3 regions of the Marinobacterium aestuarii genome follow, and region 2 is predicted to be linked to each of the others. Evidence: predicted binding sites of a transcription regulator. Region 2 holds the regulator's gene; each other region holds the start of a gene.

Region 1 (7,726 bases), 100 kb from region 2:
CCGCGCCCGGGTAGAACATGTGTTCGGGGCAATCGACCAGATGGGAGGTATGCTGATTCGAACCATCGGCCAGGCCCGGGCGAACGTTAAGATGACGCTGATGGCGACCTGCTACAACCTGAAGCGGTTGGTGTATTTACGCAGAGCCGGAATCGAAGCCTTCTGATGGCCACCGTAGGTCGAATCGCGCCCAGTAGGCCTGATTCGACCTAAGAGTAGGCATCAAACTGAGTAACTAAACTTTCACCTCGTCGAGAAATTGACCCTGCTTTTGTCGTCACCGTAGGGTCGTTACTCAATTTACCGAAAATCATCGGTTAATCGAGGTGCCCAGATGTGTAGCAGCTTGAGGTTTCCCCCATTTCCTACCGCCGGAATTCAGTGATGATCGGATTGCTTGCCATTGTCTGCGTCTTTGTTCTGCTGGCCTTGGTGACGCTCTGGGGTAAAAGCCGTACCCAGGCGCAGTTTCCACCCCAGGGATCCTTTCTGGAGGTCGATGGCCTGCGTCTGCACTACCGTGACGCCGGCTCTGGAGCGGGCCCGGTGCTGGTGCTGATTCATGGCGCCAGCAGTAACCTGCGTGATTTCAGCGCCAGTATTTTCGACCCCCTGAGTGAAAATCACCGGGTGATTGCAATTGATCGCCCGGGGCACGGCTACAGTGAGCGCCCTGACGGTGCCTGGCCGGACCCTGGGCGCCAGGCCGCGCTGGTTCACGGCCTGCTGCAGCAGCTGGAGATAAAGGATCCGATTCTGGTCGGCCATTCCTGGAGCGGGTCCTTGGTGCTGGCCTATCTGCTGGCGTTTCCAGCGGATGCGGCGGGTGCTGTGCTGCTCGCGGGTGCGACCCATCCCTGGGCCGGGGGTGTCGCCTGGTACAACGATCTGGCGGGGGTTCCGCTGCTCGGAGAGCTCTTCGCCCGTACCCTGGTCTATCCGCTGGGATCCCAAACGCTGGAGTCTGCCGTGGCCAGTGTATTTGCGCCCAATCCTGTTCCAGCGCATTACAGCCAGAGTACCGGGGTAGGGCTGTCGCTGCGCCCAGGGGTATTTCTGGCCAACGCAGAGGATGCCCGTGGCCTGAGTCAGTTTCTTGCCAGGCAGAGCCGGCACTATGGCGACATCAGGCGGCCGTTGCTGCTGCTCACCGGTGAGGACGACGCCATTGTGCCGGCCTGGAATCACAGCGCCAGGCTGGCCCGCCAGGCACCCAATACGGAACAGGTGACATTTGCCGCCACGGGACATGCGCTGCATCATGCCCATGGCGCCCGGGTGGTTGCCCTGATCGAAGACTTCTCCAGGCGCCAACGCGAGCGTCCGCGTCTGGCCGATAGCAAGGCTGCGGACAACGCAGCTACCCTAATCGCAGCGCCCAAGGCTACACTGGGCGCCGATTGAGGGTCACAATGGCGCTGGATAGTCCCATGAGACAGACAGGATTTTTGGCCTGATGGTGTTTTACAGCCTTGCCGCGCTGACGGCGCTTTTGCTGGTGGCAACGCTGCTGCCGTTGTCCCGCGCCACCCACTGGTGGGTGCGGGGATTTGATTTTCCGCGCATGCAGTTCTGTGTCATGGCCGCCAGTCTTGCGCTGCTGCAGGCCGCGGTGCTGGACTTGAGTGTGCCGGCGAGCTGGCTGCTGCTGGGCCTGACCCTGGGCTGCCTGGGCGTTCAGGCATGGTGGATACTGCCTTTTACGCGGCTTTATCCGGTTGAGGTCCGTTGCGCTGAGAGGGTGGATGCTGCCAGCAGCATCGCCATCATGACCGCCAATGTGCTGACCCCCAATCGCAATGCAGCCACGTTGCTGGCGCTGGTGCGCCGTTATGAGCCCGATATTCTGGTGACGCTGGAATCCGATGACTGGTGGCAGTCACAGCTTGACTGCCTGGATGTCGACTACCCCCATAGCCTTAAATGTCCGCTGGATAACCTCTATGGCATGCACCTGTACTCCCGGCTGCCGTTATCCAGCAGCCATATCGAGTACCTGGTGGAATCCGGCGTACCCTCAATGCATACCCTGGTGGAGCTGCGCAGCGGTCAGCAGGTACGGGCCCATTTTCTGCATCCGGCACCGCCGAGCCCAACGGAGAACGAACATTCCTCCCAGCGCGATGCCGAGTTGATTGTGGTGGCCAGAAGCGTCGCCGGCGCCGAGCTTCCGGTTATTGTCACCGGTGATCTGAATGACGTGGCCTGGTCCGAAACCACCCGGCTGTTTCGCAAGATCAGCGGTCTGCTGGATCCCCGTGTCGGCCGCGGTCTGTACAACACCTTTCATGCCGGCTACTGGTTCATGCGCTGGCCGCTGGATCACCTGTTTCATAGCGCGGACTTTCGGGTACTGGACCTGCGACGCCTGCCGGACTTTGGCTCCGATCACTTTGCGCTCTTCAGCCGGTTGCAGTACCAGGGCGGCGCCGTGCCGGGCCAGAATGGCCTTGATGCAGCGCCGGGCGATGCCGCCTGGGCGGATGAAAAGCTGCAGCAGCATGATGTGAGCCTGAAGGATGTGCCCGGGGCCGGGCTTTGACTGGCGGGGCCTGCTACTCTGGCAACCATGGCTAAACGGATGTGACAGGGATTTTCAGTGAGCGGCAATCAGCACATTACAGCAGGCAGGCGATTTCGATTTATCCCGTACCGTAAAAACGACCACGGCTGCTGAACCGGCGTTGGGATGACTATTTTGCAGCCGGCGTTTCGGCCTGAGATGATCGGCGCCCGGCGCTACAAAATATACCTTGCCGGTCGCTGGCGGTGCCTGCTTTCCTGAGCCACGCTTTAATGAAAGTCAGCGCCAGGGTAGCTCCATGGAGGTATCTGCGGTTCAGTCAGGGTTGACGCGGCGCGCTCCAGGCCACGGACGTCGATATAAACAAGCCGATTGGGCAGGGCGAAGGATACACAGATCATGAATATCATTGCAGATCAGGGCTGGGGCGTATTTTTGATTTCCCTGTTAGTCACCATCTTTGTCTCGGTTGTTCAGTACTGACCTTTAGAGGCGCTAGTGCACTGCTTCGCCCTAATGGGTGCTTATAGAGCCCGCCAATGCGTGTCCGGCAAGGCGCCGTTCGCCGGTAATAGTGGGGCTCTTGCCAAGAGCGGTAACGCAGCAGGGCGCGAATTGGCGCGCTCCCTGTGGGCGATCCGCCAGAAGGCCGTCCGCAGTGTTGCATTTCCTCGACATAGGCCCACTATACCTTCGAAAATGCGCCGTGCGGCCAGCCTCCTGGCGACTCGCTAAAAGCGCCTCTAAGAGCGAAGCAGTACACTAGCTCCTCTGTCGGGGGAAGGCTATTGGGTCATTGGTAATTAGTGATTAGTGACTGCCCATGCGTCATGCGTGGCGGGTGATTCGTCATTGCCAGATTCGAAAAACGCACCGGGCAGGGCGTCGCGGGCTTTTAGCCGCTAAACGATGGCTGCGGATCGCCCCCGGGGTTGAGCCTGAGAACGCCTATTGCAATCGCCACCGCAATAAAAACAGCCCCTCTCATTATTTAAGCGTCAGGTGGTTCGCAGTAGGTTGAGTGCTGTCGGACAGCTGCCTAGTGAGCGGTACCCGAACCGACCGCGCTGCCTTCTTTGCGTCGTACGGCAACCTCATCCGGGCTTATCTGCCCGCCCTTGTTATCCCAGCTATTCAATACAAATGTCAGCACGTTGGCGACGTCCTCATCGTCAAGCCGCAAGCTTGGCATCTGACTGGTGTATGGGATGCCATTCACCACAATTGTGCCGTTTACGCCATGCAATACGGCATCAATGGCCCGGTTATGATTCGCATTTAGATAGTCGGAGTTGGCCAGGGGCGGAAATGCGGCAGGAATACCGCTGCCGTCAGCCTGATGGCAGGCCTGGCAGTTGCTGGCATAGACTCGCTGACCAAAGCGCATTTGTTCGTCCCTGCTGCTTGCCTTGACCGGTGCGGGTGCCTCAGCTGATACGTCTTGTATAGTGCTGCCCTCGGGCTGATAGATCCCTTCGGTCTGTTTGCCTGAATAGATAGACGTGTTTTCGGGGCCCGTCACCGCCAGCACGCCCAGGGCTCCCTTGTTAAAGGCACGAAATATGGAGTGATCGACCAGGATGAAGTCACCCGGTACATCAACGCCAAACTCCACTATCGCGGCACTGCCTGCGGGTATCAGCGTGGTCTGTACATGTTTATTGATCGCAGTGCCGCCCTCGATATTTACCCGGTCGAATATCTCACCAATCACATGAAAAGAGGACACCAGGTTTGGGCCTCCGTTGCCGACATAGAGCCGTACCGTTTCACCCACCTCTGCCTTCAGCGCGTGCTCGCCTGTCAGGGCGCCGACGGAGCCATTGAAAACCACATAGTCGGCCTGTTCGCTAATGGCTTTCTCCATATCAAAGGGTTGTAAGCCGGGTTCGCCGTGGGAACCCTTGGTGTAGAAATCGCCCTGCATGACATAGTATTCCCGATCGACAGGCGTCATACCTTCTTCCGGCTCCACCAGAATCAGGCCATACATGCCATTGGCGACATGCATGCCGACCGGTGCCGTAGCACAGTGATACACGTAAAGGCCTGGATTGAGGGCGGTAAAGCTGAATGTTGAACTGTGACCCGGTGCAGTGAAGGACGAAGCGGCGCCCCCTCCGGGGCCGGTGACGGCATGCAGGTCAATATTGTGCGGCATGCTGGAGTCCGGATGATTGGAGAGTTGAAACTCAACTTCGTCACCCTGGCGTACGCGGATGAACGTGCCCGGTACCGTGCCGCCGAAGGTCCAGAAAGTGTAATAGACACCGTCCGTCATGCGCATGACCTTTTCCACAGTTTCAAACTGGACCACCACATGGGCGGAGTAGTCCCGGGTAATCGCTGGCGGTACCAGGGGCGGGCTGGTCAGTGCTGCCTGTTCAATGGGCAGGCTTGCTGCGAGGACGGGAAAGGCAGCGGCAGACAGCAGGATGCCGAGCAGGACCGAGTACAGCTGAGCTGGCCAGGGCGGTGTCAATGTGAGCTGCGCTGAGCAGCCAGGGTTAAAGCGGATCTTTGAGCTTCGACGTTTCATGACGGGATTCCCACTGAGGGATTAGGTACTTTTCACTATACGCCAATGGGCGCAAGGCGCGATTGATCTGGATCAAGCTCGCGGCTCGGGTCTGCGGGGTGTTATGCAGGCTGTCTGAAGGTTGTTAACGGGAGCGCGAAATTGCCGGTTGCAGGGCCAGTTGCAGGGCAGGGAGAGCGTCCGCTGTGTGCAAGGCGGTTACCCCAAGGGTTGACAGACACTTATGTTTTGAATTAATAATTACGTAATTATAAATACTAAGTGACCCGTGCAACCCAAACTCCGTCAGCACCTTCCCATGCAGCAGCGGGCCGTCGTTGGCAGCAGTCTGTTCGATATGGGGGGGCCGCTGCGGGCTACCGAGGCCGTTGAATGAAACTTGTGACATTTTTAAATCCCGTGGGCGTGCAGCGTATTGGTGCTCTCTTTGTGGATGCCGCAGGCGAAAAGGTGGTGGACCTGAACTACGCCTATGCCGCCTTTGCGCTTGAGGCTAACGCGGATCCGCGGCCCCAGGCCATGGCGGATGCGCTGGTGCCATCGGACATGCGTGAGCTGTTCGCGGGGGATGACCGCAGCCTGGATGCTGCCCGTCAGGCCGAGACCTACGTCATCGAGAAGAACGACCCGGCGTTGCGCGGCGTGAACGGCGAAATGCTCCTGTTCAGGCGTGAAGACGTCAGGCTGCTGGCGCCCATTCAGCCGGCAAAGCTGTGGCACACGGCGGGTAATTTCCTCGAGCATATCGACGAAATGGGGGAGGCGGGCTTCAAGTACGAGGTCGAGAAGCCCTGGATCGGTTTCTATCAGAACACCACCGCCTGCATAGGCCCGGATGCGGCCATCGTCTATCCACAGCACCTGACGGGCGAGGTCGATTACGAGCTGGAAATCTGTGCGGTCATCAAGGGCGTCAAGCACAGGGATCTGACGCCAGAAGAGGCGGAAAACGCCATTGGCGGCTATCTGATCTTTAACGATGTCACGGCGCGGGATATTCAGGCGACCGAGTTCCCCAACCGCAGCTATGGCTACAGCAAGGCGCTGGATAGCTTCTGCCCGATAGGTCCCTGCATAGTGACGCTGGATGAAATCGGCGATGTGCAGCAGCTGGAGATGACCCTCAGGGTCAATGGCGAAATACGCCAGCAGTCATCGACCGCTCGCATGTGCCGCAGCATGGCGCAGATCGTGAGCTACTACTCAGGCCAGGGCTTTGTCGGTGGCGACCTGATCAGTTCTGGCACACCCGCCGGTTGCGCTGTCTTCCACACGGACCCCCAGGCCTGGTACCTCAAGCCCGGCGACGTGGTGGAGTGTGAGGTCGAGAAACTCGGCCTGCTGCGCAACACTGTGGTCGCGGGCTCAAAGCCATAGACAGAGGTTAATAGCATGCAAAAGGGGAAGCCTCGGGGCTTCCCCTTTTTGTATTCAACGCGCCTGTCCTGCGGCCTCTGGCGGGGTCTGGCGGCGAATAATACCCCTGCATCACGGGGTTGCGGCGCCGCCGCATGGGCGTCATCTACTACCTATTCAGGCGGCTTTTAGTTCCAAAGTACCATTCTGTCCGCAGGCCAGGCTTCCTATCATCGACAGGTAGCGGATTTGTCTTGGTGTAGAGTTCGCTCGCCAGCAACTGCTTTGCAACAACCTGCTCCAAAACAAAAAGAGGAAAATACCATGTGGACTAAACCGGCATACACCGACCTGCGCATTGGCTTTGAAGTCACCATGTACTTCGCAAACCGCTAAGCGCTTTGGGTATGGGCCTCGCTGTGCGGGGCCTTTTCTTTGGCGGGCAGGGAGTGTTTTCCCGTCACCCTCGAGCAAGGTCTCGAGTAACGGTCAGAGAGCGGACATTATAATAATGAAAATTCAGATACTGGGCTCGGCAGCCGGCGGCGGCTTTCCACAGTGGAACTGCAATTGTCAGAATTGCAGCGGCCTGCGCAACGGTACTCTCAATGCCAAAGCCCGCACCCAGTCTTCCATCGCGGTCAGTGTCAATGGCACCGACTGGATCCTGTTCAACACCTCACCCGATATCCGGGCCCAGCTTGAAGCCTTTGCCCCCATGCAGCCGGCACGCGCCCTGCGTGACACCGGCATTGCCGCCATTGTCTTTATGGACAGCCAGATCGACCACACCACCGGCCTGCTGATGCTGCGCGAAGGCTGCCCGCACCAGGTCTGGTGTACCGATCGGGTGCAGGATGACCTCAGCGACAGTTTTCCGCTGTTCAATATGCTCAAGCACTGGAACGGCGGTATCGACTGGCAGCGCATCGGTGTCGAGCCTGGCAGCAGCAGCTTTGTGATCGATCGGGTGCCGGAACTCACGCTTACCGCCGTGCCCCTGACCAGCAGCGCACCGCCCTATTCGCCGCACAAGGGCGATCCGCATCCCGGCGACAATATAGGCGTGCTGATTACCGACAGTCGCAGTGGCAAGTCGGTGTTCTATGCCCCGGGCCTGGGTGTGATAGAACCGCAGCTGCTGCCCTTCATGCAGGAGGCCGACTGTCTGCTGGTGGATGGCACCCTGTGGAACGACGACGAAATGATTCGCGCCGGTGTGGGCACCAAGCTTGGCCGCGATATGGGGCACCTGGCGCTGTCGGGCGAGAACGGCATGATCGAATTTCTTGATACCTTAAAAAAGC
Region 2 (7,726 bases):
CTGGTAAAACCCGGTCAGAGTCTGCCGGCGGACGGTATTATCCGGCGCGGCCATTCCTCCATCGACGAATCGGCCCTGACCGGCGAGTACCTGCCCATTCGCCACGGCGAGGGCGACGCCGTGGTCGGCGGCACCCTCAATGTCGAGAACCCCATCGAGCTGGAAATCAGCCAGGTGGGGGGCGATACCCAGCTCTCCGCCATCGTCCGTCTGCTGGACCGTGCCCAGAGCGAAAAGCCTGCCAGCGCTCGCCTCGCCGATCGCATCTCCAGCTACTTTGTTGCTGCGGTACTGCTCACCGCCAGCCTGGTCGGGCTGATCTGGTGGCAACTCGACCCTGCCAATGCCTTCTGGATCACACTGGCGGTACTGGTCGTCACCTGCCCCTGCGCCCTGTCTCTCGCCACTCCCACGGCCCTGACCACCGCCACCGGCACACTGCGTCAGCACGGTCTGCTGATCACCAGGGGCCATGTACTCGAAAACCTCGCCCGCGCCAGCCATATCGTATTCGACAAGACCGGCACTCTGACCCAGGGCAACCTGAGCCTGCACAGTGTCACTTGCCTGGGTGCCAGGCGCGATCAAGCCCTGCGCCTGGCCGCAGCCCTGGAAGCCCACTCCGAACACCCCATTGCCAAGGCCTTCCACCCCTTTATCGACAAGCCCGCCGAGACGCTGGAGTCCCACCTTGGGCTGGGGCTCGAGGGCAGGGTCGATGGCACGCCTTATCGCATCGGCACGGCGGATTTTGCCGCGGCGCTCTGCCCGCACGCACCCAGGCCCACGCTGCCCGACAACCAGAGCCAATGGCTGCTGCTGTGCAGCACCGAAGGTCCCCTGGCCTGGTTTGGGCTCGATGACCAGCTCAGACCCCAGGCGCTTGAATGCATCCGCTCGCTACAGGCACTGGGCCTGCAAGTTGAGATGCTCTCCGGCGACAGCTCGCCTGCGGTGCAGCACGTCAGCCAGAGTCTTGGCATCGACCGCGTTCATGGCGGCATGTCGCCGGAAAACAAGCTAGCCCACATAAACGCCCTGCAGCGCGATGGCGCCCAGGTGGTCATGGTCGGCGATGGTATCAACGATATTCCGGTACTGGCCGGCGCCCAGACATCCATTGCCATGGGCTCCGCCACTGACCTGGCCAAGACCTGCGCCGATGCGGTACTGATGTCCGGCGACCTCAACCGCCTGGTGGATGGCATTTTGCTGGCACGCAAGACCCGCAGTATTATTCGCCAGAATCTCGGCTGGGCCCTGCTGTACAATCTGCTGGCGCTGCCACTCGCCGCCAGCGGCTTAGTCGCACCCTATATGGCCGCCATCGGCATGTCCGCCAGTTCACTGGTGGTGGTAGGCAATGCCCTGCGACTTTCAAGGCGCGTACGCAGACCAAACACCAAGCTGAAAGCTGAAAGCTGAAAGCTGAAAGCTGAAAGTATCAGGAAGGTCAGACGTTAATATGAGCCCATTCCAGGCCCGATTTGAAACAGACACCAAAGGCTGATCCATGGACATTCTGTATCTGCTTATTCCCATTGCCATCATCTTTGTCGGCTGCGCCCTCTGGGCCTTTTTCTGGAGCGTCAACAGCGGCCAGTACGATGATATGGAGTCCCCCGCCCACAGCATCCTGTTTGATGATGACGACAACCTGATCCCCGACGACGCCAAACAGGATCGCCTCCGCCCGGTCAGGCCTGCCCAAACGCCAGCCCAAACCGCCGCGCTCAAGCAGTCCAGGGCCGATACGGATGACTGAAGGCCTGTCGATTGGCACCGCAATTGTCCTTGGCCTGCTGGGCGGCGCCCATTGCATCGGCATGTGCGGTGGCATAGCGGCGACGGTCGGCATGACCCGTCCCGACAGCCGCACGCCCGCTATCATCCTGCTGCTGGGCTACAACGGCGGACGTCTGCTCAGCTACGCCCTGGCCGGCGCCCTTCTGGGCGGCCTTGGTGTTCTGGTGGCCGGCGGCACGGCGACCCTGGTACTGCGCACCCTGGCAGGATTGATGCTGGTGGCCATGGGGCTCTACATAGGCCAGTGGTGGAAAGGCCTGCTGCTATTGGAGCGTGCCGGCAGCGGCCTGTGGCGCTACCTGCGCCCAGTTGCCGCGCGCTTTCTGCCGGCCCGTACGCCGCTGCAAGCACTGGCACTGGGCCTGTTATGGGGCTGGCTACCCTGCGGACTGGTGTACAGCACCCTGATCTGGGCTTCCGCCGCCGGCGACTGGCAGAGCAGCGCCCTGCTGATGGCCAGCTTCGGTCTGGGCACCCTGCCCGCCATGCTCGCCACCGGACTGATGGCCGCCCAGCTGCGTCAGCTGCTGGCACGGCGCCTGACCCAGCAACTGGCAGGCAGCCTGATTATCCTGTTTGGTCTCTTTAGCCTGATAGCGATACTGGCGCCCTGATCCATCGCTTGTGCCCATGACTTCAACCGGCGCGCCAAATGATGGATAATTGCACGCTTAAGTCGTTTAGGCGCCGTCAGCCGCCATGCACCTCAATCCGAGCGCCCTATCAATCCAGGAAACAGGAAGTACCTATGGATGAGCCACGCAAACCGGGGACGCCACGTCCTGCCCAGCAGTCGCACTGCAACAGCTGCAGCCTGAGCACACTCTGCCTGCCGGTCTCACTGGAGCTGACGGATATAGATCGCCTGGACACCATCATCAGCAAAAGCCAGCCGCTGAAAAAAGGCGAGCTGCTGTTCGATCAGGGCCAGGCGTTTGGCTCCATCTTTGCCGTGCGGGCCGGCAGCGTTAAGACCTATTCGGTCACACCGGAGGGCGACGAACAGATCACCGGCTTCTACTTTCCCGGTGAACTGATTGGCCTCAGCGGCATGGACTCGGGCCAGTACCCCAACGCTGCGCGGGTACTTGAAACCACCACCGTATGCAATATTCCCTTCGCCCGCCTGGATGATCTGGCCGGTGAACTGCCGGAGCTGCGGCGCCAGATCATGCGTACCATGAGCCGTGAGATTCGTGACGATCAGCAGATGCTGCTGTTACTGTCGAAAAAAACCGCCGAGCAGCGCCTGGCCACCTTCCTGATCCGGCTGTCGGAACGCTTTCGCATCCGCGGCTATTCCAGAACGCGCTTTCGTCTGTCGATGTCACGCAACGAAATCGCCAACTACCTGGGACTGGCGATCGAAACAGTCAGCCGGCTCTTTACCCGCTTTCAGAAAAGCGGCCTGATACAGGTGGAAGGCAAGGAAATCGACATTACCGATATATCCCAGCTCTACCTGCAGTCCGGCGAGTGCCCAAGCCTGCAGCAGACAACCTGAATCCATTGACACTAATTACACCGACCCCATCACAACCGCAGCCGCGCTGCGCCCAAGGAGTTCTTGCATGCCCTACGATGAGTGCTACGTAAAATCGGTTATCCGCACGGTTGCGGACTGGCCCGAAAAAGGCGTCATGTTTCGCGATATCACACCTATTTTCAAAGATCCCAAAGCCCTGCGCATGGTCACGGATGATTTTATTCAGCGCTATATCGGCACCGACATTACCCATATTGCCAGCATTGACGCCCGCGGCTTTCTGATCAGCTCGATCATGGCCTACCACCTCAATCTGCCCCTGGTGCTGGTGCGCAAGAAAGGCAAACTGCCGGGCAAGACCATACAGGCTGACTACGCGCTGGAATATGGCACCGCCACCGTTGAAATGCAGATCGACGCCGTGGGCCCCGGTGATCGGGTACTGATTTTTGATGACCTTATTGCCACCGGCGGCACCATCCTGGCCGCCAGCACCCTGATCAAGGAACTTGGCGCCAGCGTCTATGAAGCCGCTGCGCTGATTGACCTGCCGGACCTCGAAGGCTCCACCCGCATTCAGGATGCCGGCATTCCGGTACACACGCTGCTGGCCTACGAAGGCCTCTGATCGGCCTGCCACCGAGGCACAGATTTTGCGCGCCTCGGTGACTTGCTTCATTCGCCATGGCAATTACGCCATGAGCCGCTAGAATAGCGCCCCTACTCAGCAGGCAACGATATACCATGTGGTTCAAAAATCTGATCTTTTATCGCTTTAGCGCCGCCTTCGACAAAGACACCGAGACACTGGAAAACGCGCTGGCAGCGACACCCTTTCAGCCCTGCGGCAGCCAGGAACTGAGCCGCTCCGGCTGGATAGCCCCCTGCAAGGCCTTGCCGGACAGCCTGGTCTACAGCTGTGCCGGCTATCACCTGATTTGCACCCAGAAAGAAGAAAAAATCCTGCCCTCGGGGGTCATTCGCCAGTCCCTGGAAGAACGGGTACAGAAGATCGAAAAGGAAGAGGCACGCAAGGTGTATCGTCGCGAGCATACCCAGCTCAAGGACGAAATCATTCTTGACCTGCTGCCCCGTGCCTTCAGCAAGCGCAACCAGACCTATGCACTGATTGCGCCCCAGGCCGGGCTGATTCTGGTCGATGCCTCCAGCCACAAGAACGCCGAAGACCTGCTCAGCCAGTTGCGCACCAGCCTGGGCTCACTGCCGATCATACTGCCAGACGTCAAGCAGTCTCCGGCGGCGGTCATGAGTCACTGGCTGGAACAGCAGGAACCACTGCCAACCTCTCTGCAGCTGCTCGACGAGGCGGAACTGAAGGACAACCTGGTCGAAGGTGGCGTGATCCGCATCAAGGGTCAGGAGCTCACCAGCAGCGAGATCGTGGCGCACCTCGAAGCCGACAAACGCGTTTCCAAGCTGGCGCTGGAGTGGGACGAGAACCTGCGCTTCCTGCTGCACGAAGATCTCAGCGTGCATCGCATCAAGCAAACCGATCAGTTCAAGGAACGCCAGCAGGATGTGGCCGACGACGAACTGGCCCGCTTTGATGCCGATGTGGCGCAGCTGGGGCTCGAACTGACACGCCTGATTCCGGATCTGCTCAACGCCTTTGGTGGCGAAGTTGCAGGCGCATCCCTGGAACCCGCACCAAAAGTGTGACACCGCCACAGGCGGCGGTGAGACGATTCAGTTGAGTGCACACTGAAACCCAGCCGCCCGTTACAACAGCCCTGCAAGGCCCCGGAGACCCCATGTACAGCGTCAAGGAAATGTTCTACACCCTGCAGGGCGAAGGTGCCCAGGCCGGACGCCCGGCGGTGTTCTGCCGTTTTGCCGGCTGCAATCTCTGGTCAGGCCGGGAGCAGGATCGCAGCAGTGCCATCTGTGACTTCTGCGACACCGACTTTGTCGGTACCGACGGCCAAAACGGCGGCAAGTTTGCAACCGCACAAGCCCTGGCAGAGGCCACCCTGGCACTCTGGCCGGATCCTGCCCAGGGCACCCCCTACCTGGTCTGCACCGGGGGTGAACCTGCACTGCAGCTCGATACAGCCCTGATCGAAGCCTTCAAGGCCGTGGGCTTTGAAATTGCCGTTGAAACCAACGGCACCAAACCCCTGCCCGAGGGTATCGACTGGATCTGCCTGAGCCCCAAAGCCAATACCGACCTGGTGTTGAGCGCCGGACAGGAGCTCAAGCTGGTCTACCCGCAACTGCTGGCACCGCCCGAGCGTTTTACCTCACTGGCCTTCGAGCATTTCTACCTGCAGCCACTGGATGGGCCCGATGCCGCCGCCCATCTGCGCCTTTGTGTGCAGTACTGCCTGGATCACCCGCAGTGGAAGCTCAGCCTGCAAACTCACAAAATTCTGGGCATCGACTGAGCGCCGTTGTGAATATCACCCCGCAGCAAAAGCGTCCACAGGCCCGCGGTTACAGGTCTGCGACGTTATACCCACATCTGCTGTGGATAAGGGTGTGGGTGAGCACGAAAATAACCGCCACCCAGCCCATGATAGCGTTGCCTCACACAGATTGTTCATTTTTTAAACATTAGTCGTTGCAGAACAAAATCAATGAGTTGCAACGAAATTTTCAAGAAACTGGTGATGTTTGGCCTATTGGGTGGCGATTTCGTTATGTAAAGTTTCTGAAACAGTGGCACTGCGGGCTTAGCTTCAGGGCCCGGCGCAATTTCCAGTGTGCGGCACTGGCCGGTATTCCGTCGCAACCGTTACTATTAGCGCTCATTACTCAATGGATTCGCAATGTACACAGCCAAGCAACGCCAGCAAGAAGCGCAGAAAGTCACCCTGGTCGGCAGCCTGCTCGACGCCGTTCTCGGTGTCGCCAAAATTCTTGTCGGCATGTTTTCACATTCCCATGCCCTGATTGCCGACGGCGTTCACTCGCTGTCGGATCTGGCCACCGACTTCATGGTCATCCTCATTCTGCGGGTATCACACCAGGAACCGGACGAAGATCACCCCTGGGGCCACGCCCGCTTCGAGACCGCCGGTACTGTTATGCTCGGTGGCCTGCTGATTGCCATCGCCGGCGCCATGGCGTACAACAGCGTCGGGCTTATTTTCAGCGGCGAATCCCTGCTGATTCCCGAGTGGCCCGCGCTGGTGGTGGCAGGGCTGTCTATCGTCAGCAAGGAATGGATCTACCGCTACACCCTGGCCGCAGGCAAGCGGCTCAAGTCGGATCTGATCATCGCCAACGCCTGGCACAGCCGCAGCGATGCCTTTTCATCCATAGTGGTACTGATCGGTATTGCCGGCGCCATGCTCGGCTGGGCCTGGCTCGATGCCCTTACCGCCGTGCTGGTGGCACTGCTGATCGCCAAAATCGGCTGGGATCTGACCTGGAAGAGCATCAAGGAACTGGTCGATACCGCCTTGCCGGAGTCCCAGGTGCGCGAACTGGAACAGGCCGTGCAGAATGTCGACGGCGTGATCAGCGTCCACAGCCTGAAAACCCGCCTGATGGGTGGCCAGAGTCTGCTGGAAATGCATATCCAGGTTGAAAGTCACCTGAGCGCTTCTGAAGGCCACTATATCGGCGACACCGCGGTGCGCATTCTGAAGACCCGCTTTGACGACATCGGCGATGTCATCTTCCATATCGACACCTACAACGATGACCAGCGCCTGTACTGCGACACCCTGCCACTGCGCGCAGAAGTCGAGGACGCCCTCAGAGCCACCCTGAGCGAACTGCATCCAGAGCTGAAATGGGAAAAACTCGTACTCTACTACATCAAGGCCCGCATCGAGCTGGAACTGAGTCTCAACAGCGCCGAGCTCGCCCGCTGCGGACTCTCAGGCAGCGCGGTACAGCAGGCGCTGCGTGACAACCTGCAGCAGTATTACTGGTATGCCAGTCTGACCCTGTGGCTCACACCCAGCGATGCCTGAGACCTACCTGCGCCCGAGTGAGCAGCACGCGGTCAGCATTGAAATCAAGCGCAGCCTGTTTATCTGCCAGGCGGCACCGACCGCCGGTGCCAACGCCGCCAATGACTTCATCAGTGCGGTGCGCAGTCGCTACCCCGATGCCAATCACCACTGCTGGTGCTACGTCGCAGGCGCGCCCGGGGACTACAACCTGTGGAACTGCAGCGATGACGGCGAGCCCCGCGGCACCGCCGGCAAACCCATGCTCAACGTGCTGACACACTCGGGGCTGGGGGAGATAACCCTGGTCGTAACGCGCTATTTTGGGGGTGTGAAACTCGGTGCCGGCGGGCTGGTCAGGGCCTACAGCCAGGCGGTGCAGGAGTGCTTGGCAAGCCTGCCCACCGAAACCCGTGTCTTTACGCAGTCCTATGAGCTGCTCGCGCCCCACGCCCTGACAGGCACTCTAGAGCATCTGATACAGCAGCTAAATTTAACGGTACTTGATCGG
Region 3 (7,726 bases), 1.8 Mb from region 2:
AACAGCAGTTGATATGAGCGCTGCTTGGGACGGATCTTGCTTATCTAGAAGGAGCTGTATCAGAAGAAGCGATATCAGATTTGGTCGGGGTAACAGGATTTGAACCTACGACCCCTGCCTCCCGAAGACAGTGCTCTACCAGGCTGAGCTATACCCCGACGTATCTGACGTGCTGCTGCAGCCAAGGCTGCGGTGGTCTAAGACCCAACTGCGAAACAGTTGTTGAAGCGGGAAAGTTTGGTCGGGATAACAGGATTTGAACCTACGACCCCTGCCTCCCGAAGACAGTGCTCTACCAGGCTGAGCTATATCCCGAACCTATGCCCTCAGCAGGCCTTTGGACAGGTCTGCTGTGAACAGGGCGAAATTATAATCCGGGCTCGGATGATGTCAAGGCTGTTTTATAAAACAAGCGCTTAGGCATCAGTTGCGTATTATTGCATTTCAACTTCGCCGAGGCGGTTGGCGGTTTCCGGGCAGGCCAGGCGATCGGTGGCGACCAGAACATTGGCCAGATGATCATAAGCCACGCGCTGCTGCTTGAGGATCTGCTCGGCTTCGGTCAGGGCTTCCTCGACGCTGATTTGGCCGCTGCGGTGGTCCTGGCTGATCGTCAGGCTGCGTTTGTCGTTGGCGACGATACGCTTGTAGGTATTCTTGGCTTCAATGTTGAGACGAAAGCAGGCGGCATAGATGCCATCCTTGAGGTTTTGTGCGCTTGCAGGCTCTTCGGCTCGGCCAGGGGCGGCGCTGAGTAACAGCAGCACGAAAAGCGGGAAAGTCCTTTTCATTCAGTAACTCCGGTAGGCGGCTTGGCTATGGCGCTGTCAGTATAGCGTAGCCTTGGCGTTGATTATGCATAGTTCTACGGCGCACCTGTAGCGTCATTTATAGGGGAAATCTGCAGGCGGTCTGGGCCCTGCGTATTCTCCCTTGTTGGCAAAGTGCGCCTGGCGAGTGGGCTGTTACACTGTGGCGAGAGTATTCAGGGCGTGCTGTGCGACGGTGTTTGCCCAACGGGAAAGAGCGGAGGAGTTGCGTATGTCATCAGGGAATCTGGCGCTGGGGCGCAGCGTTGCGGGTAAGGATGTTGAGTTGCCGCTGATTATGGCGAACCGCCATGGCTTGATCGCAGGCGCTACCGGTACCGGCAAGACCGTCAGTTTGCAGACCATGGCGGAAGGCTTTGCCCGCAGCGGTGTGCCTGTGTTCATGACGGACGTAAAGGGGGACCTGTCGGGCCTGGCCGCAGAGGGGCGTGGGCACCCGAAGATCGCCGAACGAGTGGCGCTGCTGGGGCTTGATGATTATCGTCCAAGGTCGGCGCCGGTGGTGTTCTGGGACCTGCTGGGGGTCAGGGGGCACCCGGTGCGTACGACTGTGTCGGACATGGGGCCGCTGTTGCTGAGTCACCTGCTGGAGCTCAACGAGACTCAGTCCGGCGTGCTCTATGCCTGTTTTCGCATTGCCGACGATGAAGGGCTTTTGCTGCTGGATCTGAAAGACCTGCAGGCGATGCTGGCCTGGATGGGCGAGAATCGCAGCGCGCTGGGCAGTCGCTACGGCAATATCGCCAGCGCCAGTATAGGGGCTATCCAGCGGCGTCTGCTGATGCTGGAGTCCGAGGGCGCGGCGCAGTTCTTTGGCGAACCCGCGCTGCAGATGGCGGATCTGATGCAACGGGATTTTTCCGGCAATGGTGTGATCAGCGTGCTGGATGCAACGGCGCTGATGACAAGGCCAAGGCTCTACTCCACTTTTTTACTCTGGTTGCTGTCTGAGCTGTTTGAGCAGTTGCCGGAAGTCGGTGACAAGGCCGAGCCAAAACTGGTGTTTTTTTTCGACGAAGCACATTTGCTGTTTGATCGCGCGCCCCGCGCGCTGCTCGACAAGGTGGAGCAGGTGGTACGGCTGATTCGTTCCAAGGGCGTCGGGATCTATTTTGTCAGTCAGAGCCCGGGTGATATACCGCAGGACATTCTGGGTCAGCTGGGGCACCGGGTGCAGCATGCGCTGCGGGCCTTCACGCCTAAAGATCGCAAGGTGGTCAAGGCGGCGGCCCAGACGTTCCGTGCCGCCCCGGGAGTGGACACCGAGCAGCTGATAACTGCGCTGGGTGTGGGTGAGGCGCTGGTGTCGGTGCTGGATACCTCCAGTGTGCCGACGGAGGTGGCGCACACCCTGGTGCGCCCGCCGGAGTCGCGCCTGGGGCCGCTGGAGGATGTTGAGCGGGTGCAGCTTCTGTCCCGTTCGCCCATGGGAGCCCGCTACGATGAAATGGTGGATCGGGAGTCGGCCTTCGAGCTGCTGAAAGCGCGCAGTGAAAAGGTACTCTCGAGCGAGGCTGCAGCGCTGGCGGATGCGCCTGTGGATGAAAAAAAGTCGCGCAAGTCGAGTGGGCGGGCCAGCAGTGGTCTGTTTGGCAGCCTGGCGAAAAGCGCGATGCGTGCGATTGGCACCCAGCTTGGACGCCAGATCGTACGCGGGTTGCTGGGGTCCATTCTGGGCGGGCGCCGCTAGGGATTGTTCATGTGTGTGGTGTGTCCTGACGGGCGTTCAGGTGCAAGGCCGGCTGTGAATGGTGCGTTTTGGGGCTTGTGGTGCCTCTTGTTGTTCCAAGGTCGCGATTGCCAATGCCGGTCTAGCTAGGTAAAGTGCCGGCACTTTTTGATCGACGAACAGATGGCAGGGGCTGGGGCCGGTATGACTCCGTTAGGACGCTACAAGCAAGATCTAGAGCGGGATGATTTTTCCTATGATCCGGCGCAGGAAATGGCGGTAAAGCATCTGCAACGCCTGTTTGATGACCTGGTTGCGGCACCGCCGCCAAAGCCTGGCCTGATGCAGCGTCTGGCCAGCGGCTGGAAAAAGGAGCCGAAGGAGCCGCTACGCGGGCTCTACTTCTGGGGTGGCGTGGGGCGAGGCAAGACCTACCTGATGGACACCTTCTATGACAGTCTGCCGTTCGAGCAGAAAACCCGCACCCATTTTCATCGCTTCATGCAGCGCGTACATCAGGATCTCAAAACCCTGGCCGGGGAAAAGAATCCGCTGGTGGAGCTGGCAAGGCGCTACGCGCAGGAAACGCGCATCATCTGCTTCGATGAGTTCTTTGTCTCCGATATTGCCGATGCCATGATTCTGAGCAGTCTGCTGGAGCAGCTGTTCGCCAATGGCGTATCCCTGGTGGCGACCTCCAATATAGTGCCCGACGGTCTCTATAAGGATGGCCTGCAGCGCGCGCGCTTTATGCCGGCCATCGCGCTGCTGAACAGGTTCACCGAAGTGGTTAACGTGGATGGGGGCATCGACTACCGTCTGCGGGCCCTGGAGCAGGCCGAGCTGTATCACTCGCCACTGGATGCAAAGGCCGATGAAAGCCTGAATGCCAGCTTCGAGTCGCTGGCGCCCGATCTGGTGGAAGTGGTGGAAGCTGAAGTGCTGCAGGTCAATGGTCGCGGCATCCGTTCGCGGCGCTGCTGCGAGGATGTGGTCTGGTTTGATTTCGCCGATCTGTGCCAGGGGCCGCGCTCGCAGAACGACTATATAGAGCTGGCCAAGCTCTACCATGCGGTGCTGGTCTCCAATGTGCCGCAGCTTGGGCGCAGCAATGATGATGCGGCGCGCCGCTTTATCAATATGGTGGATGAATTCTACGACAGCGGCGTCAAGCTGATCCTGTCGGCGGCGGCACCGATTCACGGGATCTACAGCGAAGGTCGTCTGGAGTTCGAGATTCAGCGTACCCAGAGCCGCCTGCTGGAAATGCAGTCCCATGAGTACCTGGCGCGGGCACATCGGGCCTGAAAAAAATATCCGGATTCGGATGGGAAACTGCTTCTTGGCTATCGCATTTGCAGTGCGACTTGTCTATAATTCGCGCCACCTATTTCTATGGGTTGTTACTGTTGTGGTCGGGATGCTCCCGAACACAACCAAGAATTATAAGTCAGTTCGGTGGCACATCTGAAATGTGTGGCGAGAACTGAGTTAAATAAAGGCAATATACAGATGAAGACTTTTGTTGCTAAACCAGCCGAAGTAAAACGCGACTGGTACGTTGTTGATGCCGAGGGTAAAACCCTGGGGCGTCTGGCTACTGAGATTGCACGTCGCCTGCGCGGCAAGCATAAGCCGGAATTCACTCCTCACGTTGATACCGGCGATTACATCGTTGTTGTTAACGCTGAGAAAATCGGTGTTACCGGTAATAAGCGCAAAGACAAGATCTACTACCGCCACACCGGTTACCCGGGCGGTCTGCGCGAAGCTTCTTTCCAGACAATGATCGACTCTCACCCGGAGCGGGTTCTTGAGATCGCGGTCAAGGGTATGCTGCCCAAGGGCCCGCTGGGCCGTGCCATGAACAGCAAACTGAAAGTTTACGCTGGCACCGAACATCCGCATCAGGCTCAGCAGCCCAAAGAACTGAACATTTAAGGGAAGGCAGACTATGTCCACTACTCAGTATTACGGTACCGGCCGTCGTAAAACCTCTACTGCTCGCGTCTTCCTGCGCCCGGGTACAGGTGTTATCACTATCAATGACCGCACGATCGAAAACTACTTCGGTCGCGAAACTGCACGCATGATCGTGCGTCAGCCGCTGGAATTGACTGACTCTGTCGAAAAATTCGACGTTTTCGTTACTGTCGCCGGTGGTGGTGGTTTCGGTCAGGCAGGCGCTATCCGTCACGGTATCACCCGTGCACTGATGGTTTATGATGAAACTCTGCGTCCGTCACTGCGTAGCGCTGGTTTCGTAACCCGCGACTCCCGCATGGTTGAGCGTAAGAAAGTCGGCCTGCGCAAAGCACGTAAGCGTCCTCAGTTCTCCAAGCGTTAATTCGCTTTCGGCTTCGGTCGAAGACTGTGGCAAGAAAAACGCTCAAGCCTTTTTGGCTTGGGCGTTTTTTTGTTTGGGCTAGATCAAAAGTCGTACGGATGTCAGGCTATTAGCCCGCCAATGTCCTTGTAAGCGAAGGGTATTTTCATTACCATTTGGGCCATTTTAAAAATCCGTTATTTGATGATTTTTAGTTGAGCGATCGGGTTATTTGCGTTCTTGCTGGGCGTTAAATTGCAGATCGAACAAGGGAGAGAGAGTTAATGAGTAATGACGGCGTGAACAAGGGGCGGCGTCGACTCCTGGTCGGCGCGACCTCTGCGGTAGGGGCTGTCGGTGCAGTGGGGGTTGCTGTTCCCTTCGTGGCCTCATGGATGCCCAGTGCCAAGGCACGTTCCGCGGGTGCTCCGGTAACGGTCGATGTGAGTAAACTGGAACCGGGTCAGCAGATGGTCGTCAAGTGGCGTGGCAAGCCGGTCTGGCTGGTCAAGCGTAACGAGAAGACACTGAGCGATCTGGCAGGTCTTGATAGTCGCCTGACGGACCCCAAGTCAGAAGTGCCGCAGCAGCCGGCTTACATTCCGCATGATTCTAGCCGCTCCCTGCGTCCGGATATTTCGGTGCTGGTGGGTATCTGCACGCACCTGGGCTGCTCTCCGACCTACCGTCCGGAAATTGCACCTGAAGATCTGGGTCCTGACTGGGTCGGCGGCTTCTACTGCCCCTGTCACGGTTCGCGCTTCGACCTGTCCGGTCGCGTACTGAAAGGCTCCCCGGCGCCCTCGAATCTGGTTATTCCTCCGCATAACTACCCGGAAGAAAATATCCTCGTCGTCGGTGTGGATCAGGAGACTGCATAATGGCTAATCCAAACAAGAGCAAGGCCGAAAGTGGTCTGATGCGCTGGATCGACGATCGTTTTCCGGCGACGCAGATGTGGGAAGATCACCTTTCCAAATACTATGCTCCGAAGAACTTCAACTTCTGGTATTTCTTCGGCTCGCTGGCGATGCTGGTTCTGGTTAACCAGATCCTTACCGGCATCTGGCTGACCATGAGCTACAACCCGTCCGCAGAAGGCGCCTTTGCGTCTGTTGAGTACATCATGCGCGACGTCGAATATGGCTGGCTGCTGCGCTACATGCACTCCACCGGTGCTTCGGCCTTCTTCCTGGTGGTGTACCTGCACATGTTCCGTGGCATCTTGTACGGTTCCTACCGCAAGCCGCGCGAGCTGGTGTGGCTGTTCGGCATGACCATCTACCTGGCGCTGATGGCGGAAGCCTTCATGGGTTATCTGCTGCCCTGGGGCCAGATGTCCTACTGGGGTGCCCAGGTTATCGTGTCCCTGTTCTCTGCCGTGCCCTTTATCGGTGAAGACCTGTCGCTGTGGATTCGTGGTGACTACCTGATATCGGGTATTACCCTGACGCGCTTCTTCTCGCTGCATGTCATAGCGCTGCCGATCGTGTTGCTGGCGCTGGTGGTGCTGCACATCATCGCGCTGCACGAAGTGGGTTCCAATAACCCCGACGGTATCGAGATCAAGGCCAACAAGGATGAAAATGGCGTGCCGCTTGACGGTATTCCGTTCCACCCTTACTACACCGTCAAGGATATTGTTGGTGTGGTCGTGTTCCTGTTCGTGTTCAGCATCGTGGTCTTCTTCTTCCCTGAAGGCGGCGGTTACTTTATTGAAGCGCCGAACTTCGAGCCTGCCAACTCGCTGAAAACGCCTGAGCACATAGCGCCGGTGTGGTATTTCACGCCCTTCTACGCCATGTTGCGTGCCATTCCGCCCATCGCCGGCTCCCAGTTCCCGGGTGTTGTTGTCATGGGTGGTGCCATTGCTGTTCTGTTCGTACTGCCCTGGCTGGACCGTAGTCCGGTCAAGTCCATGCGCTACAAGGGCATGATCAGCAAGGTGACACTGGTGATCTTCGCGGTCAGCTTTGTGATTCTGGGTTATCTGGGTGTGGTTGCGTCCAACCCGACCCGTACGCTGGTTTCCCAGATCTGTACTGCGCTGTATTTCGCGTATTTCTTTCTGATGCCGATCTACACCAGGATGGAGAGCACTAAACCGGTTCCGGAAAGGGTTACAGGCTAATGAAAAAGTATCTGATTGCATTGATGATGGTCCTGCTGCCGGTATCGGTACAGGCCTCGGTCGGGGGTGTTCAACTCGACTCTATCGAAGTGGACCTCGAGAATCAGGCCTCTTTGCAGCGCGGTATGGGCACTTTCGTTAACCGTTGCATGGGCTGTCACTCGGCGGACTATCAGCGTTACGAGCGTGCCGCCATTGATCTTGAGATTCCTACGGAGCTGGCAGAGCAATACCTGCTGCTGGGGGATCAGAAGGTTGGCGAGCAGATGAGAATCGCCATGGACAAGGGTGATGCGGCGAACTGGTTTGGTAACCCGCCGCCGGATCTGTCTCTGGAAGCGCGTCTGCGCGGGCCGGACTGGATCTACACTTACCTGCGCAGCTTCTACCAGGATGAGTCGCGCCCCTGGGGTGTGAACAACGTGGTCTTCAAGGACGTGGGCATGCCCAACGTGCTGCAGGATCTGCAGGGTTTGCAGGTCAATCACTGCACGGCGGAAGAGTTTGCTCATGCAGCTTCCGGCGAGATAGATCCGCTGACCAACACCCGCATGTCCAAGTGTCTGACGGTTGCAGACAGTGGTAGCCAGACAGTCGAAGAGTTCGACAAGACGGTCTACGACCTGACCAACTTCCTGACCTACATGGGTGAGCCGTACCGTCTTGAATCCGAGCGCATCGGCACCAAGGTACTTATCTTCCTGTTTATTTTCTTCCTGTTCGCATTTGCGCTGAAGAAAGAGTACTGGAAAGACGTACACTAAGGTTCT

What was found. The regulator FNR, encoded in region 2, switches genes on or off when oxygen is low (the NO sensors DNR and NnrR bind a similar motif). The targets are predictions, from matches to a motif close to TTGATNTANATCAA.
Region 1: a site for FNR is predicted at 5,126-5,139, ahead of nirK (copper-containing nitrite reductase). Genes of this name have one in related genera too.
Region 3: a site for FNR is predicted at 4,920-4,933, ahead of petA (ubiquinol-cytochrome c reductase iron-sulfur subunit). Genes of this name have one in related genera too.

What each region holds. Positions count from the first base shown of each region.
Region 1 covers NZ_CP015839.1:2,891,514-2,899,239, reverse strand. Annotated here, with positions in the region: gene A8C75_RS12705 (IS5 family transposase) at 1-166, shown strand, start outside; gene A8C75_RS12700 (alpha/beta fold hydrolase) at 385-1,404, shown strand; gene A8C75_RS12695 (endonuclease/exonuclease/phosphatase family protein) at 1,457-2,542, shown strand; gene nirK (copper-containing nitrite reductase) at 3,564-5,063, opposite strand; gene A8C75_RS12685 (fumarylacetoacetate hydrolase family protein) at 5,436-6,440, shown strand; gene pqqA (pyrroloquinoline quinone precursor peptide PqqA) at 6,744-6,815, shown strand; gene pqqB (pyrroloquinoline quinone biosynthesis protein PqqB) at 6,931-7,726, shown strand, end outside.
Region 2 covers NZ_CP015839.1:2,993,047-3,000,772, forward strand. Annotated here, with positions in the region: gene A8C75_RS13125 (heavy metal translocating P-type ATPase) at 1-1,425, shown strand, start outside; gene ccoS (cbb3-type cytochrome oxidase assembly protein CcoS) at 1,514-1,765, shown strand; gene A8C75_RS13135 (sulfite exporter TauE/SafE family protein) at 1,758-2,420, shown strand; gene fnr (fumarate/nitrate reduction transcriptional regulator Fnr) at 2,555-3,310, shown strand; gene A8C75_RS13145 (adenine phosphoribosyltransferase) at 3,378-3,920, shown strand; gene rdgC (recombination-associated protein RdgC) at 4,037-4,972, shown strand; gene queE (7-carboxy-7-deazaguanine synthase) at 5,065-5,697, shown strand; gene A8C75_RS13160 (cation diffusion facilitator family transporter) at 6,082-7,236, shown strand; gene A8C75_RS13165 (YigZ family protein) at 7,229-7,726, shown strand, end outside.
Region 3 covers NZ_CP015839.1:1,177,512-1,185,237, forward strand. Annotated here, with positions in the region: tRNA gene A8C75_RS05135 (tRNA-Pro) at 82-158, opposite strand; tRNA gene A8C75_RS05140 (tRNA-Pro) at 239-315, opposite strand; gene A8C75_RS05145 (hypothetical protein) at 435-791, opposite strand; gene A8C75_RS05150 (helicase HerA-like domain-containing protein) at 1,006-2,520, shown strand; gene zapE (cell division protein ZapE) at 2,704-3,807, shown strand; gene rplM (50S ribosomal protein L13) at 4,012-4,440, shown strand; gene rpsI (30S ribosomal protein S9) at 4,454-4,846, shown strand; gene petA (ubiquinol-cytochrome c reductase iron-sulfur subunit) at 5,110-5,706, shown strand; gene A8C75_RS05175 (cytochrome b) at 5,706-6,956, shown strand; gene A8C75_RS05180 (cytochrome c1) at 6,956-7,720, shown strand.